Regions from separate parts of the Caproiciproducens galactitolivorans genome, predicted to be linked through region 1. Evidence: riboswitches for the same ligand, from Rfam matches in the RefSeq annotation. Region 1 holds a riboswitch; the other holds the start of a gene.

Evidence for each region. Region 1 has a riboswitch for fluoride ahead of crcB (fluoride efflux transporter CrcB). Riboswitches for the same ligand answer to the same signal wherever they lie in the genome.
Region 2: it holds a riboswitch for fluoride, as region 1 does, so the genes downstream of both, crcB (fluoride efflux transporter CrcB) here and crcB (fluoride efflux transporter CrcB) in region 1, are expected to answer to the same signal.

The regions. Positions count from the first base shown of each region.
Region 1 covers NZ_JAJUFJ010000011.1:86,435-93,358, reverse strand. The annotation lists gene P9B68_RS09105 (MFS transporter) at 1-477, shown strand, start outside; gene P9B68_RS09100 (GNAT family N-acetyltransferase) at 474-998, opposite strand; fluoride riboswitch at 1,071-1,147, opposite strand; fluoride riboswitch at 1,450-1,509, shown strand; gene crcB (fluoride efflux transporter CrcB) at 1,556-1,927, shown strand; gene P9B68_RS09090 (ArsR/SmtB family transcription factor) at 2,110-2,436, shown strand; gene P9B68_RS09085 (permease) at 2,505-3,518, shown strand; gene P9B68_RS09080 (DUF2703 domain-containing protein) at 3,679-4,035, shown strand; gene P9B68_RS09075 (thioredoxin family protein) at 4,071-4,412, shown strand; gene P9B68_RS09070 (cytochrome b5 domain-containing protein) at 4,632-5,066, shown strand; gene P9B68_RS09065 (hydrogenase small subunit) at 5,063-5,923, shown strand; gene P9B68_RS09060 (nickel-dependent hydrogenase large subunit) at 5,932-6,924, shown strand, end outside.
Region 2 covers NZ_JAJUFJ010000002.1:7,977-14,900, reverse strand. The annotation lists gene P9B68_RS02450 (DUF4317 domain-containing protein) at 192-1,319, shown strand; gene crcB (fluoride efflux transporter CrcB) at 1,500-1,871, opposite strand; fluoride riboswitch at 1,914-1,974, opposite strand; gene P9B68_RS02440 (GNAT family N-acetyltransferase) at 2,213-2,791, opposite strand; gene P9B68_RS02435 (EamA family transporter) at 2,920-3,333, opposite strand; gene P9B68_RS02430 (hypothetical protein) at 3,690-6,671, opposite strand; gene P9B68_RS02425 (anti-sigma-I factor RsgI family protein) at 6,805-6,924, opposite strand, start outside.

The sequences.
Region 1 (6,924 bases):
TTTTTATTTCAAAGAATATTAAACCAAGCGGCAATTCCAACATTATATGCAGTTGCTATGGCAATTGATGGATTGCTTGCTGTTTTTATCGGAAAGCTTTATGATCGTATGGGAATAAAAGTTCTCGTATCTATTTCGCTTTTAAGTATTGCTGTATCAGTTTTAGGCTTCTCTACTTCAACTGCTTTTGCTGTCATCAGCATTTTATTGTGGGGATGTGTAATGAGCATTCATGAAACTGTTATGAAAGCAGCAATATCTGATATTACCCCTGTTGCCGATAGAGGAAAAGCCTTTGGTTATTTTAACACAATATATGGAATGGCAATGTTAATTGGAAATTCAGCCATGGGTTTTATATATGAGCGGTCAGTTCTTTATGTAATTCTGTATGCCGTTATAATAGAAGTACTCTCTATTGCTGTATTCCTTGCTTTTATAAATAATCTTAAACGTGAACAGAGAAAACGTAGTTAGACTGGTTTCGAATCGCAACAGTTGCTTAACATATCTGATTTGCTTCTTTTTTCCATAAGTACTGTCTTTCTCCAAGTTCCAAACCGATCACGAGCTATTTTATTACGAAAACCGACTTCCCGAAATCCACACTTTTGAAACAACAAAATGCAAGAATAATTATTATGCATTATTGTCGCTTGTAACGTCCAAAATCCTTCTTTTTCTGATTCTTTTATGACTTTATCTAATAGCAATGTTCCAATTCCTTGATGCTTTGACTTGTTTTCCACGTAGACACTAACTTCAGCTACACCAGAATATGCAGTTTCATTTGAAACAGGCGACAACGCAATCCAACCGAGAATTCTCCCGTTTTGCTCATATATGTAACGGCATTTCTGTAGATATGTTTTGTTCCATATTTCATAAGTTGGACACATTGTTTGAAATGTCGCTAAATTCGTATCAATTCCCTGATGATATATTTTTTGGACTTTATTCCAGTCGCTTTCCTTGAACGGTCTAATAAAATCTTCCATTTTACCCACCCGCTATCAAACTAAAAAATTCCCCTTTGGAAATGCATGCGTAAAAAAGCTGATGACTTCACCAATTTAGTAGAAGCCATCAGCTGTTCTCAGCAACAATTTGGACATTTCCAAAGGGGAGCTTCATCCCTTGCATAGTATAGCACTTGGGAAAGCAATCTTCAATATTAAAAATAGCAATTCATTGTTTGTCAATTTTATCTAGTGTTGATCAGTAATACAATCCTTATATTTCAATTTGTCATTTAACAGTAATCCTTCCGGTAGTTATACTGGGCATCCAAAAAATGGTGAAAATCCCGAATAAGCGTGGATGATCTTTTGCTCAAATTGTAATAAATGCACAAAATCAAACCGAAAAATTAATAATTTTCTACCTTTTGGTTCGTTTTCGTATCTTTTATTAAATTTATAAAGCAATGAAAGTTGTATAATAATAATATAGCGATTTGGTGATGAAGCTCACCATAATGCAGTCAATGCTAACGGCTTCTACTTTGAGAAAAGGTAGAAGCTTATATTTTTGCCTTGAGGGTGGTATATTTCTTATGAAACTCAGTAGAATCTTAATAGTTGGCTTGGGAGGCTTCCTTGGCACCGCGCTCCGCTGCATCATTTCGACCGCTACAGCAAAATATTTTGGCGATTTTCCCATAGGAACTCTTATTGTAAATGTCCTTGGCGGCTTCACCATGGGCTTCATCATGGAAGCAAGCACCAGTATCTGGCCTATTTCTGCAAATGCCAGAATATTTTTAACTACAGGGATTATGGGCGGCCTTACCACTTTCTCCACTTTCAGCTATGAAACCGTCTCATTCTTTTCCGACGGCGAATACCTGATGGGTGGAATGAATGCAGGATTAAACCTTTTTTTCGCTTTATTCGCCTGCTGGTTTGGAAAAATAGTAGCCCAATAAAATCAAATGCTCTAAAAAACGAAGATATTTGAAGAAAACGAGAGTTTATTAAGGGAGTCTCTGATTTAATCTTACTATTGGGTTATTATTTCCAGTCAATACTTCCTGATTTCATATTGACAAAACTTGATTTGACGTATATATTAATAACATATCAAATAATTTTGATATGAGGTGATAGCTTGTCAACCGTATATGAAGAACAGGCAAAAGTGTTCAAGGCATTTTGCGACGAAAAACGCCTTAGGATACTTGAACTTCTGCGCGACGGGGAAAAATGCGCCTGCGTTTTGTCGGAACAGTTGGACTTGGGGCAATCGGGGCTTTCCTATCACATGAAGATTCTGGTTGAATCGGGTATTGTGGAGAGTCGGCAGGAAGGCAAATGGACGCATTACAAAATTAGTGAAAAGGGAAGCGCCTATACCGGTAATCTATTAAAAAAACTGACAACGCCCAACGCGGTTACAGAAGAAAAAATTTGTTGCAAATCTAAAAAGCCATCCTGACGATGGCTTTTTTAAGAACAGAATACATCAAATTTTTTTGATGTTATTGAAAGTGAGGTTTATCTCTCATGCAGATACTAAAATTAATTTGGGACTTTTTCCAATACCAGATCCTTGCTATGAAATGGCTGGATGGCCTAATCCGAAGTGGCCTGACCGCTATTGGACTTGATACATCGGCGCGGTTGGGTGGAAGCATTGAGTTTTTCTTATACGATGTGATTAAGATCACGATACTTCTGTGTTCGCTGATTTTTCTCATCAGTTATATCCAAAGTTACTTCCCACCGGAGCGCAGCAAACGGATTCTCGGTCGTTTCCACGGTGTCTGGGCAAACTGCATTTCGGCGCTCCTTGGCACGGTGACGCCGTTCTGTTCCTGTTCCTCTATACCACTATTCATTGGGTTTACATCCGCAGGGCTTCCTGTTGGTGTGACGTTTTCGTTCCTGATTTCTTCCCCAATGGTGGATCTCGGATCGTTGCTTCTGTTGATGAGCATTTTCGGTGCAAGAGTAGCAATTATTTATGTTATTGTTGGGCTGATCGTCGCAGTCGTCGGAGGCACGATTATTGAAAAACTGCATATGGAGCGGTATGTTGAGAGCTTTATCCTGTCAGCGGGTAGTGTGGACATCGAATCGCCAGACCTGACAAAAAAAGACCGACTGATTTATGCAAAAGAGCAAATGCTCTCCACCTTCAAAAAGGTGTTTCCCTATATTCTGGTCGGTGTAGGCATCGGCGCGGTCATTCACAACTGGATTCCGGCAGAATGGGTATCGCTCGTGCTGGGAAGCAAAAATCCCTTTGGCGTCGTTCTGGCAACCCTAATCGGGGTCCCGATGTATGCCGATATCTTCGGTACTATTCCGATTGCTGAGGCACTATTATATAAGGGGGCACAGCTTGGTACTATCCTTTCATTTATGATGGCTGTCACAACGCTGTCCCTTCCGTCCATGATCATGCTCCGCAAGGCGGTCAAACCGAAGCTGCTGGCACTGTTCATCGGCATCTGTACCATAGGCATTATCCTTGTAGGCTATTTTTTCAACGCGATTCAAGGATTTATCATATAGGAGAAAAGTGTTATGGCAAAGACATGGTATCCTATTATTGACTATCTGATATGCGCGGAGTGCGGCACCTGCGTTACAAGATCTTGATTTTGCAGACCTGTAACCGCTGCATCGGAACGGATACTGTGCTTGATGAAGTAATGGCGACGCTTACCCCGCGCTGCAGCTTGCCGGTTTTGATATCGAGTATAACAAGATCGCCGAGAGGTTTAGATTTCTTTCCTCTCCGACGATCCGTGTAAACGGTCAGGATATTTGCGGGTTCGTAAAAGAGAACCGTTGCGGATGCTGCAGCGAAATCAACGGAGCTGATGTTGACTGTCGGGTATTTGAATACAATGGGGAAAGTTATGAAGTGCCTCCCAATGAGATGCTTGCCGAGGCAATTCTGAAAACCATATTCGGAACAACAAGTGATTGTTACTGCGGCGACTATAAACTGCCGGACAATCTGAAAACTTTTTATGAGGGGAAAGCCAGTAAATCAGCATACTCCTGCGGGAGCAATTGCTGCTAACCAATAACAACAACTGATAAAGGAGCGTAATGAATATGTCACTATTCGGAAAGAAAAAGAAAGAAACGACTTCCTGCTGCGGAGGAAACTGCGATGCGAAAAGCATGGCCAAGGCTGAGAGCGCTAAAGTCGAAGGCGCAAGTGTAAAAGTGCTTGGAAGCGGCTGCGCAAAATGCAATCAGCTTGAAGCCGCTGCTAAAGCAGCGCTGGAACAACTCGGCATGGATACGACGATTGACCATGTGACCGATTTCTCACAAATCGCAGCCTATGGCGTCATGTCAACGCCTGCCCTTGTGATAGATGGAAAGATTGTTTCTTACGGTAAGGTTCTTAATACTGAGGATATCGTTAAGATACTGCAAAAGGTAAGATAAGCCGTTAAAATGAGGTTCCAGACGATTTCATTAAAATACAGAAACTGACTAAAACTCTTAAAAATAGTGAAGATTTTCCGGCTGGCAGTTTTATCTAGAACTGCCAGCCGAAATTATTTGACTGGATATCCATAAAGTTCAGAGCTCTGGGAAAACACAGAGGAAATTACGGTGGAATATAATAAAGCAAATCCGAATAAACCTTAAAGGAGAATCGCAATGAACCGCCGTGATGAAATGAATAAAATAATCCAAGATTTCAGTACAAGTGTAAACCTCTTGCAGGTTACGGCAGACGAAATAACCAAAAGCAATATTTTGGACCATATAAGATGTAAGATTTATGATCTCTATTTGATTAACAACTTGGGTGCAGAGCTGAAAATGCAAAGCAATGCCGTCAGGACGCTGCCTTTTCAGAACAACAGAATTTTTACTAAGGAAGAACTCTCAAGGTATAACGGAAAAAACGGCATGCCTGCCTATGTCGCTGTGAACGGTACTGTCTATGACGTGACGAACAATGCTGCATGGGGAGCTGCAACCCATTTTGGCCTTACAGCAGGGAATGATCTATCCACACAATTTGCGTCATGCCATGCTGGACATCCAATCTTACAAAATTTGCCTATTGTGGGGACGATGGTGGAATGAATGGTTATGAAAATTTAACAGAGTGTTTGATGAGGGAAGTGCGGGACCGGTTTTCCGTATCATGTAAACCGGATATCAATCTTGTCTGGCTGGAACTTACCGGATGCTCTGGCAATATTATTTCCCTGCTGGATGGCAGTCAGCCGAATTTTACCTTCCTAATCACCCACATGATTCGTTTTATCTACAACAACAGCCTGATGGCCGCTGAGGGAAACGCTGCCATGCAGAAACTGAAAAGCGTTGTGGCGACGCCATATATTCTGGCAGTAGAGGGTGCTGTCGCGACCGCAAATGATGGTTATTATAATATTATCGGCCAAATGGATGGAAAGCCGCTGACAGCCCTTGCTGCTTTGAAAATGCTTGGAGAGCGGGCTAAGTCGGTCATTGCGGTGGGAGCCTGTGCATCCCATGGGGGAATATCTTCAGCTTTTCCAAACCCGGCGCATTGCGTTGGAATACAAGACGTACTTACGCGAAAAGTGATTCAACTGCCCGGATGTCCCTGCCACCCTGACTGGTTTGTGGGAACCCTTGCATATTTGCTGCTGTATGGAGAACCGGAACTTGATCGAATGAACCGGCCGGTCATGTTTTACGCACATACCATTCACGACCGCTGCGAGCGCCGTTCTCTGTTTGACCGCGGCGTTTTTGCACAGAAACTCGGCGATGGAGGATGTATGTTCAAACTGGGCTGCCGGGGGCCTGTTACCCGAATCGACTGCCCGGTCCGTAAATGGAACGGGCGTACGAATTGGCCTGTTGGAGCCAGCACACCGTGTATTGGCTGTGCACAGTTTGGATTTCCCGATAAAATGGAACCATTCATTTCTTATGACACAACAAAATGAGGAAACATATGGAACATATTTTAATTAACCCCCTTACGCGAATTAGTGGATTTTTGCAGATAGAAGCGACCATTAATAACGGCGTTATCGAGGATGCGCGGAATAGTGGGTTCCTATTTCGTGGGTTTGAGAAGATTCTTCTAAACCGCAGCCCGTTTGACTCCGTATATTTTACTCAGCGCATTTGCGGAATCTGTTCCGCAGCTCATTCCATGGCATCTTCTCTCGCTCTGGAAGATGCACTTAGTATTATCCCTTCCGAACAGGGGAAGATCCTGCGGGATATTGTCCACGGTTGTGAATTTCTGCAGAACCATATCCGGCATTTTTATCAATATACTGTTCCAGATTATGTCCGGCTTCCGGAAAAATTTCCACTATTTGATACTGTCGGCAATGACTTCCGTCTATCGCCGGAGCAGACGGAAGCAATCTCAAACCACTATTTTGACTCATTAAAAGTCGGTATGCAGACCCATGAAATGCTGGCCGTACTTGGTGGAAAAGCTCCTCATAACCATGGCATTTTTATTGGCGGGGTTACCGTCAGACCGACTACGGACGACGTAATCCATATGAAATCTCTGCTGTCTGTGATCCGTGATTTTGTTGACAACAAAATGGTCAGTGATATGGGGGTAATCGCAAACGCTTATCAGGACTATTTCCATTTAGGCGGAGGATGTGGGAATCTTCTAAGCTATGGTTGCTTTCAAGGTTATGATTCACTTGGAACGCTCTATCTTCAACCTTGCATCATGACGGATGGGGTAAAACAGCCGTTTGACGCACGCAACATAACCGAATCCATCGACTACGCATGGTATTCGGGAAAAGACAGTTATGAACCTTTTGAAACAGTCTCGGAACCGGATATGCAGAAACAAAAAGCGTATTCCTGGATCAAGGCGCCGCGATACCTTGGAAAACCTTTTGAAGTAGGGCCACTTGCGCGTCAGATTTTATGCGGGTGTTACGAAAATCATGTTTCCGCTATGGAC
Region 2 (6,924 bases), on a different contig from region 1:
CCAGTTTTGATTTTTATGATCAGTATATTGGTAAATCTAATTTTGCGGACCGGAACATCCGGTGTTTCCAAAGCCGGCAATAGAAAATGATCAGCCGAAAAGGCGTTTGCCGGGATGACAAAAATTTTTTTTCATAATATAATAGGGAATACGGGATTCAAAATGAAATTACATACAGAATGAAGGATATTATGAACGAAAAAGAAATTTCAGAAATTCGCCGCCGCTTTCGTCCGGATAAGAGCAATATTACCCGGATTCGCGGCTGCTACGTGAACGAGCAGAGAGAAATTGTTACGCAATTCAGCCAGTCGCTGGGGCTGATGCAGCAGGAAGAAGCCGAAGAGCTTCTGGCAATCCTAAAAAAGACGCTGTCTGGCACAATTGGGAAAAACCTGATCGACATTGAGTTTGCCACTCGACAGGTCCTCGAAGGGGAGGAACATAAGTTGCTGATGGCACTTCGAGATTCCTCGCTGGAGGACGATGATGCCGTTCGGGAATTCTATGGGCGCGTGATTCAGGCGCTTAACTTGGAGGGGAAATACCTTATTCTTTTGGCCTGCGACAAATATGATGTTCCTTACTACGCAGAGGACGGAGAAAAGCAGGAAGATTCCTCGGAAGTGTTTTCGTACTTTTTGTGCAGTATCTGTCCTGTGAAACTGACAAAGCCGGCGCTCGGTTATTATGCCAGTGAAAACACGTTCCGGAATATTGCGTCCGACTGGATTGTGTCGGCGCCGGAGCTTGGCTTCCTTTTCCCGGCTTTTGACGACCGGAGCGCCAACATTTATAACGCCCTGTACTATTCCCACAATCTTGCGGAGAACCACGCGGAATTCGTGGACGCCATATTCAAAACCGAAATCCCAATGCCGGCCGCCGAACAAAAAGAAACATTCCAATCTATTTTGAGCGAAACCATTGCAGATGACTGCAATCTGGATGTTGTGCAAACGGTTCACAGCGAATTGTCCGGGCTGATTGAAGAACACAAAACCAATAAAGAGAAAGAGCCGTTGGTGATTTCAAAGGAAACGGTGAAAGGTGTTTTGAAATCCTGTGGTGTTCCGGAAACCCGAGTCACAGCGTTTGAAGAAAAATATGACGACGCTTTTGGCGCCGATATGGAAATCAGTCCGCGTAATATCATTGATACCAAGCAATTTGAGCTGCGTACCCCCGATGTGACAATCCGTGTGAACCCGGAATGCAGCGACCTGGTCGACACGCGGGTCATCAATGGGGTGAAGTATATTTTAATCCGTGCTGATGAAGGCGTGGAGGTAAACGGTGTGAACATTCATATTTCGTAACAGTTCTTAGGAACCTAAAAAAAGATTTCCCCGCAGAACGGTTATGTGAATAATTTTACCATATATCAGCAGACTGGCAAAGATGTTGCGCGATAAAATTCGCGGCTATAAAAAGATGTCTTGAAAAAAGCGCTCCGAAAAAATCGGAGCGCTTTTTTATGCTAGGGTGAAGGCGGTTTCCTACAATAGCTGCGCAACGAATTTGCCCGTCCAGCATGCGGAAAGGGCAAGAAACAGATTCAGACAGGCGTTTAGCCCGCCCATTAAATATGCGCCTTCGGAGATAAAGGAAACCGTTTCAAAGCTGAAAGTAGAAAATGTTGTAAGCCCTCCCAAAAATCCGGTTGTCAGGAATATCCGAAGGTTTGGGGACATAGGGAATAGGCTTGTACTGGATTCCATGATAAAGCCCATGATAAACCCGCCAAGTACATTCACAAGGAAAGTCCCCAGGGGGAAGTTGCCGAAAAACTTTGAGGTAGAGCACGAAATTATGTATCTTAACATGGTACCCAAAAATCCGCCGAAACCAACAATTAATACTTTAATCATTCCCTATACCACCTTACAAAAAATAAAAGCTTCTACTTTAAGTGTAAAGTAGAAGCCATCAGCATAAAGATGCATTTTGGTGAGCCTCATCACCATATTGAACTATATAACAGGATAAAGGATATCCGTTGGTTTGTAAATACATAGAAAACATAAAGAATCGGATTCTCCTTGCTCGATTTCGTGTTTTTTGTACAATCCCTTATTGCAGCGATGCCGCCCGCATAGCCAGAATAAAATACACTCTTATTCCCGAAAAGAAAATTTTTCAGTTTCAAGAATAAGAGTGTTCGGATCAGCCAGTATGTAATAAACAAATTGTACAATTTCCAGATTATAAACTAAAAGTCATAGCTGATTTCCGTTATGGGAATGACTTTTTTTGGTACTTCCGGATGCTCTCCGATCATCTTTTCCATCCAGATCATATCGTACCATGTGCCGAACTTATAGCCGCATTTTGTAAAGTGAGCCGCTTTTGCATACCCTAAATGCTCGTGGAAAGCCATACTGGCATTGTTAAGGTGCGCATCCTCAACCGGTGTATAGGCAATGCAGGCGTTCAGGTTAATAATGTTCTGGCGTTTCAGAAGCTCCTCCAGAGCAAGATACAGTTTTTTTCCCAAGCCTTTCCTTCGGCAATCCTGTTTTATGTATATGCTGGTTTCAACCGCCCAATTGTAAGCCGCGCGCTTTTTAAATGCCGATGCATATGCATAGCCGACAATGCGCCCCTCATCCACAGCGACAATGTAGGGATACATTTGTAAAGTGTCTTTGGTTCGCCTTGAAAACTCAGCTACGGACGGTACGTCATACTCAAAAGTAATGGACGTATTCCGAACATAGGGGGAATAAATATCCAAAAGTTCTTCTGCGTCCTTTTCTGTTGCCATCCGGATCAGGGTTCCCTGCTCCATTTTACGACCTTCTTTCTTTCATAAATGTAATTCCCATTGTGGAGGTGATGGGAATCATATTCTTTCATATGACCGGCTTATCCCCTATGCGGATAACCGAAACCATAAAAAACAATAGCAGCCTTATGTCACAAAATCATGACAAACGTACCAAGGGTAATTAGTATGCCGCCGAGGATGCTTTTCACTGTTACCGTTTCCTTCAGCGCCACAAAAGCAAGAACCATGGCAATGACCACGCTGAATTTATCGATTGGGATTACTTTTGAGGCTTCGCCGATTTGAAGTGCCTTATAATAGAATAGCCATGAAAGGCCGGTTGCAATGCCGGACAGAATAAGGAATATCCAGCTTTTTTGAGTAATATTCGCAATTTGGAACTGTGTTCCGGTGATAAAAACGATTCCCCACGCCATGATTAAAACGACTGCGGTGCGTATTGCAGTAGCTAAGTTAGAGTTTATGTCCTCAATTCCGATCTTGGCCAGTATGGACGTAGACGCTGCAAATACTGCGGACAATAACGCATAAATGAACCACATGGAATTTCCGTTTTTTAACTTTTCGATCGTGCCATTCACTCCCGTTCTTTTTTTAATAAGTGCTTGTGACATTTATCTGTTGCCACTTTTTCATTATAGAAAGCCATTTTGCAATAGTATCTGTAATTATACTCATGTTATACCGCACAGGGGACCGAAAATCAATCCTGCCGAATCGGCGGCGCATCAGAAATTTCAGCGCTTCGGCCGAGCTGAACCGTAGGAGATTGTCATAAACATACGGGTATCCTGCGCGATCCCGGGACGGTACATAAAAAGAGAGGCATCGGTTCGTGGGGAAGATAAACCGATGCCTCGCAAATAGAATTATTATGAAGAATATAGCATGGAAACTTTTATCCTACTGTGGCAACAAAAATTCTTGTGCCGTTTACATAAATTCCGGCTGCAGAGTCCGCCGCGCCGGCGGAAGTAATTTTGTAGTAATAATCATTGCCGGATTTGGAAACAAAAGCGAGCTTGAAGCACGGAGTTCCAACGGTAACGGATGGGGCTGTGGCGGAGGTAATCTTGAAGGTATAGGCGCCATGCACCGTCAAATCCATTGTCGTATCACTTGTGAAAGTGTTGCCTTTTACGGTGGCAACAAAAATTCTTGTGCCGTTCACATAGATTCCGGCTGCGGAGCCCGACGCACCGGCGGAAGTGATTCTGTAGAAATAATCATTGCCGGATTTGGAAACAAAAGCGAGCTTGAAGCACGGAGTACCGACGGTAACGGTTGGAGCCGCCGCCGAGGTAATCTTGAACATATAGGATCCGTTTACTTCTAAATCCATGGTGGTGTCGCTTGTGAAGGAATAGCCTTTTACCGTAGCGACAAAGAGCTTGTTGCCATTCAGGTATATGCCCGTTGCGGCGCCAATGGGGCCGACTGCGGTAAGCTTGTAGAAGTATTCGTTGCCGTTTTTGGCATACAGCGCTACGGTGAATACGCCGCCTGTGCCGGCTACAACGGAAGGTACGGACGATGAGGTCACTTTCATAATGTAGCTGGAGCCCTTTTCGACCGAGAGGTCGGCGTTTGTGTCGGAAACAGCGGTCGGTTCAGCAAGAGCGGTAATCGTGCATTGCGCCGTACCGTAGTCATCCATTTCGTAGCCGTCCGCGTCATAGAGCGTTGCGGTCAGAGTCGCCTTGTTTTCCGACGCGAAAACCGGGTCAAAACCGGTTACCTTTACGGTTGCGGAAGCGCCGGAGGAGGTGAGCTCAAATATGTCGTTGCTGCCGTCGATGTCCCAGACAATCCTGCCCCCGTCGGGGAGAGAGGTCCCGGCCGGGTAAGCGGCAGCGGTGAATGTCTCTGAACAGCCCTTCGCAATGCTTGAAGTGTCTTTATTAATCGCAAGGCCTGCAAAAGAAAGGGAGGCAATTTTAAACGTATCGGTTGCCGCGCCGGCTGTTTTTGCAAGCGTATAACCGAAGGTGTTGAAATCGTCCGCGTCAACCGCATTTGCAGCAGCCTTGAAGACGGTGGTGCCGGCCGCAAAGGTTTTGTCGGTCAGCTTCAGCGTGACACCGGAGGCGCTGCCGGTTACATAAAGGTTTCCGGCTGCAATCTTCATTGTGCCGTCGCCGCTGATTGTATCTGCCGTAACCATGCCGTCAAATGCAAGCGTGGTATCGGTATCTAAGGAAATAGTGTCAACCGTAACGGAACCGCCGACGGTTGCGCTTGTGTCTTCATGCTGGGTGTAAATCGTCCCGTTTTTCGCGTTGGCGGGAGCGGGGATTTTTCCGATGAAGGCATCGCTGTCATCGCCGAGATACACACTTGTTTCGCGGAAATCGAGGTCGATGGCGTTTATGCCGATGCTGTCGCCGGATAAGGTGATGGAACCGTCCGCGTCCGATTTCAGGCCGGCGCAGGTGATTTTGGATTCCTTAGAGGACAGAAAGATCTCCTGCGCGGTAATTTTACCCATTACAACAGGGGTGTCCGATTCATTCGCGCGGACGGTAACCGTACCGCCCGCGTCGATTGCTCCGGTTGTGCCCGCGTTTACGGTTACGTTGCTGTCCGAATCTAAGGTTACATCCGTAACATCGATATTTCCGGTCTTGCCGCCGCTTACAAGAACTGATTCTCCGCCGGACGTGGCCGTGGCTCCGCTCGTTTTAATGTCGCCGACGGTGCCGTCCGTAACTTCAACGGTGCCGCTTTCTATATCGATGGAACCGACCTTCCCGCCGTTGATCTGGAGGTTCCCGACATGGCCGGAAATTTTCTTCACATTGGTTTTCTCTTCGACATACACGCTTGTGGTGCCCTTGGGGAATATCACTTCACTATCCGTAACATTGCTTGTTCCGGAATTTGCGTTGCCGGTCAGCATGGTTTTTCCGTCCGTCTTCTTAATCGTAAAAACTTTGCTGTCCGGGAATAAGGTCGCTGCGTCCGTCTTTTTTTCAATTTTTGTTTTCAAGGTGTAAGCGTCGCTTGAGCTGGTCGACGCCTTATAGGTGGAACCGTCTGCAACCAGCTTTTTTACTGTGATGGACACGTTCATGGTGGACGCGTCCTGTGTGTACCGGTTGGTTTCGGAAGAGAAAGCCCTGCCGACGGTGGCGGTCGGGAAGCGGGTGAACGCCGAAGCCGTGTCCGCGACCGGAATATGTACGTCATTGCCCGTCACGCTGAAGCTGTAGGCGTTTTTATCCGTAATACCGGAGGTCGCCGCGGTTAGGTCGGCGGGTTCATAAACCGCCAGCGCGGAATCGGCGCTCGGTTTTGCCTTGTAAATACCCAAAGTCTTTGTATAGTTGGCGGTTTGGGCAAAGGTTTCAAAATCAGAAAAGCCGGTACCGGGCTTTTTGGAAGCAAAGTCTGCCTCGTATTCGCCGAAGACGATCTGATCCTTGTCGTAAACATATACGGTAAGGTTCTCTCTTGCCGTTACGGTGTAATCCTGTCCGTCGTCGGTGTAGCTGCCTTCGTAAAGAACCGAAATCACTTCTTTACCGGAAGCCGAGTTGCTCTTCAGCTTCAGCGACGCCGTATCGTTGGATTTGTTCACCTTTAACGAAACAAGCCTGTCGCCGGAAACATGGGCGATTTCCTTTATTTTTTCGTCGCTGACCATCTGGTGGTCCTTGGTTTCAAACAGGAAGTCGCTGCCGCTGTTAAGCAGGAAATCCGTAAGGTCGGCGGTGTTTGAAGCACCGCCGTTGACAAGATAAATGCTGTCCTGATTGGTGCTGCTGATTACGCCGGTTAATGATTTTACAGCCGCCGAAGCACCAACGACGGGAAAGCTGCTCAGAATCAAGGCAGACGAAAGTACGAAAGAAAGAACTTTTGCTGCAAATTTTTTCATTCTGCAATCCTCCTGACCGAATGGTGTTTTGCAAATTTGTGATGAAAGTGCGGTGATGTTTTTTCTAACAGCAGGCTTGCTGCCGCAGCCGTATTCCATGCGTCAGCTTATGGATTCGTCCATATGGGATCCCTTATCGGTTTTGCTGACTTAAAAGGGAGGAAGGGGAACGGCTTCCGGTCTTTGTGCTGCTTGTGCTGCCGGAGAGGCTTTGCGCCTGAGAGGATGTTGTTCCTTTTTTGCTGGAAGCTGT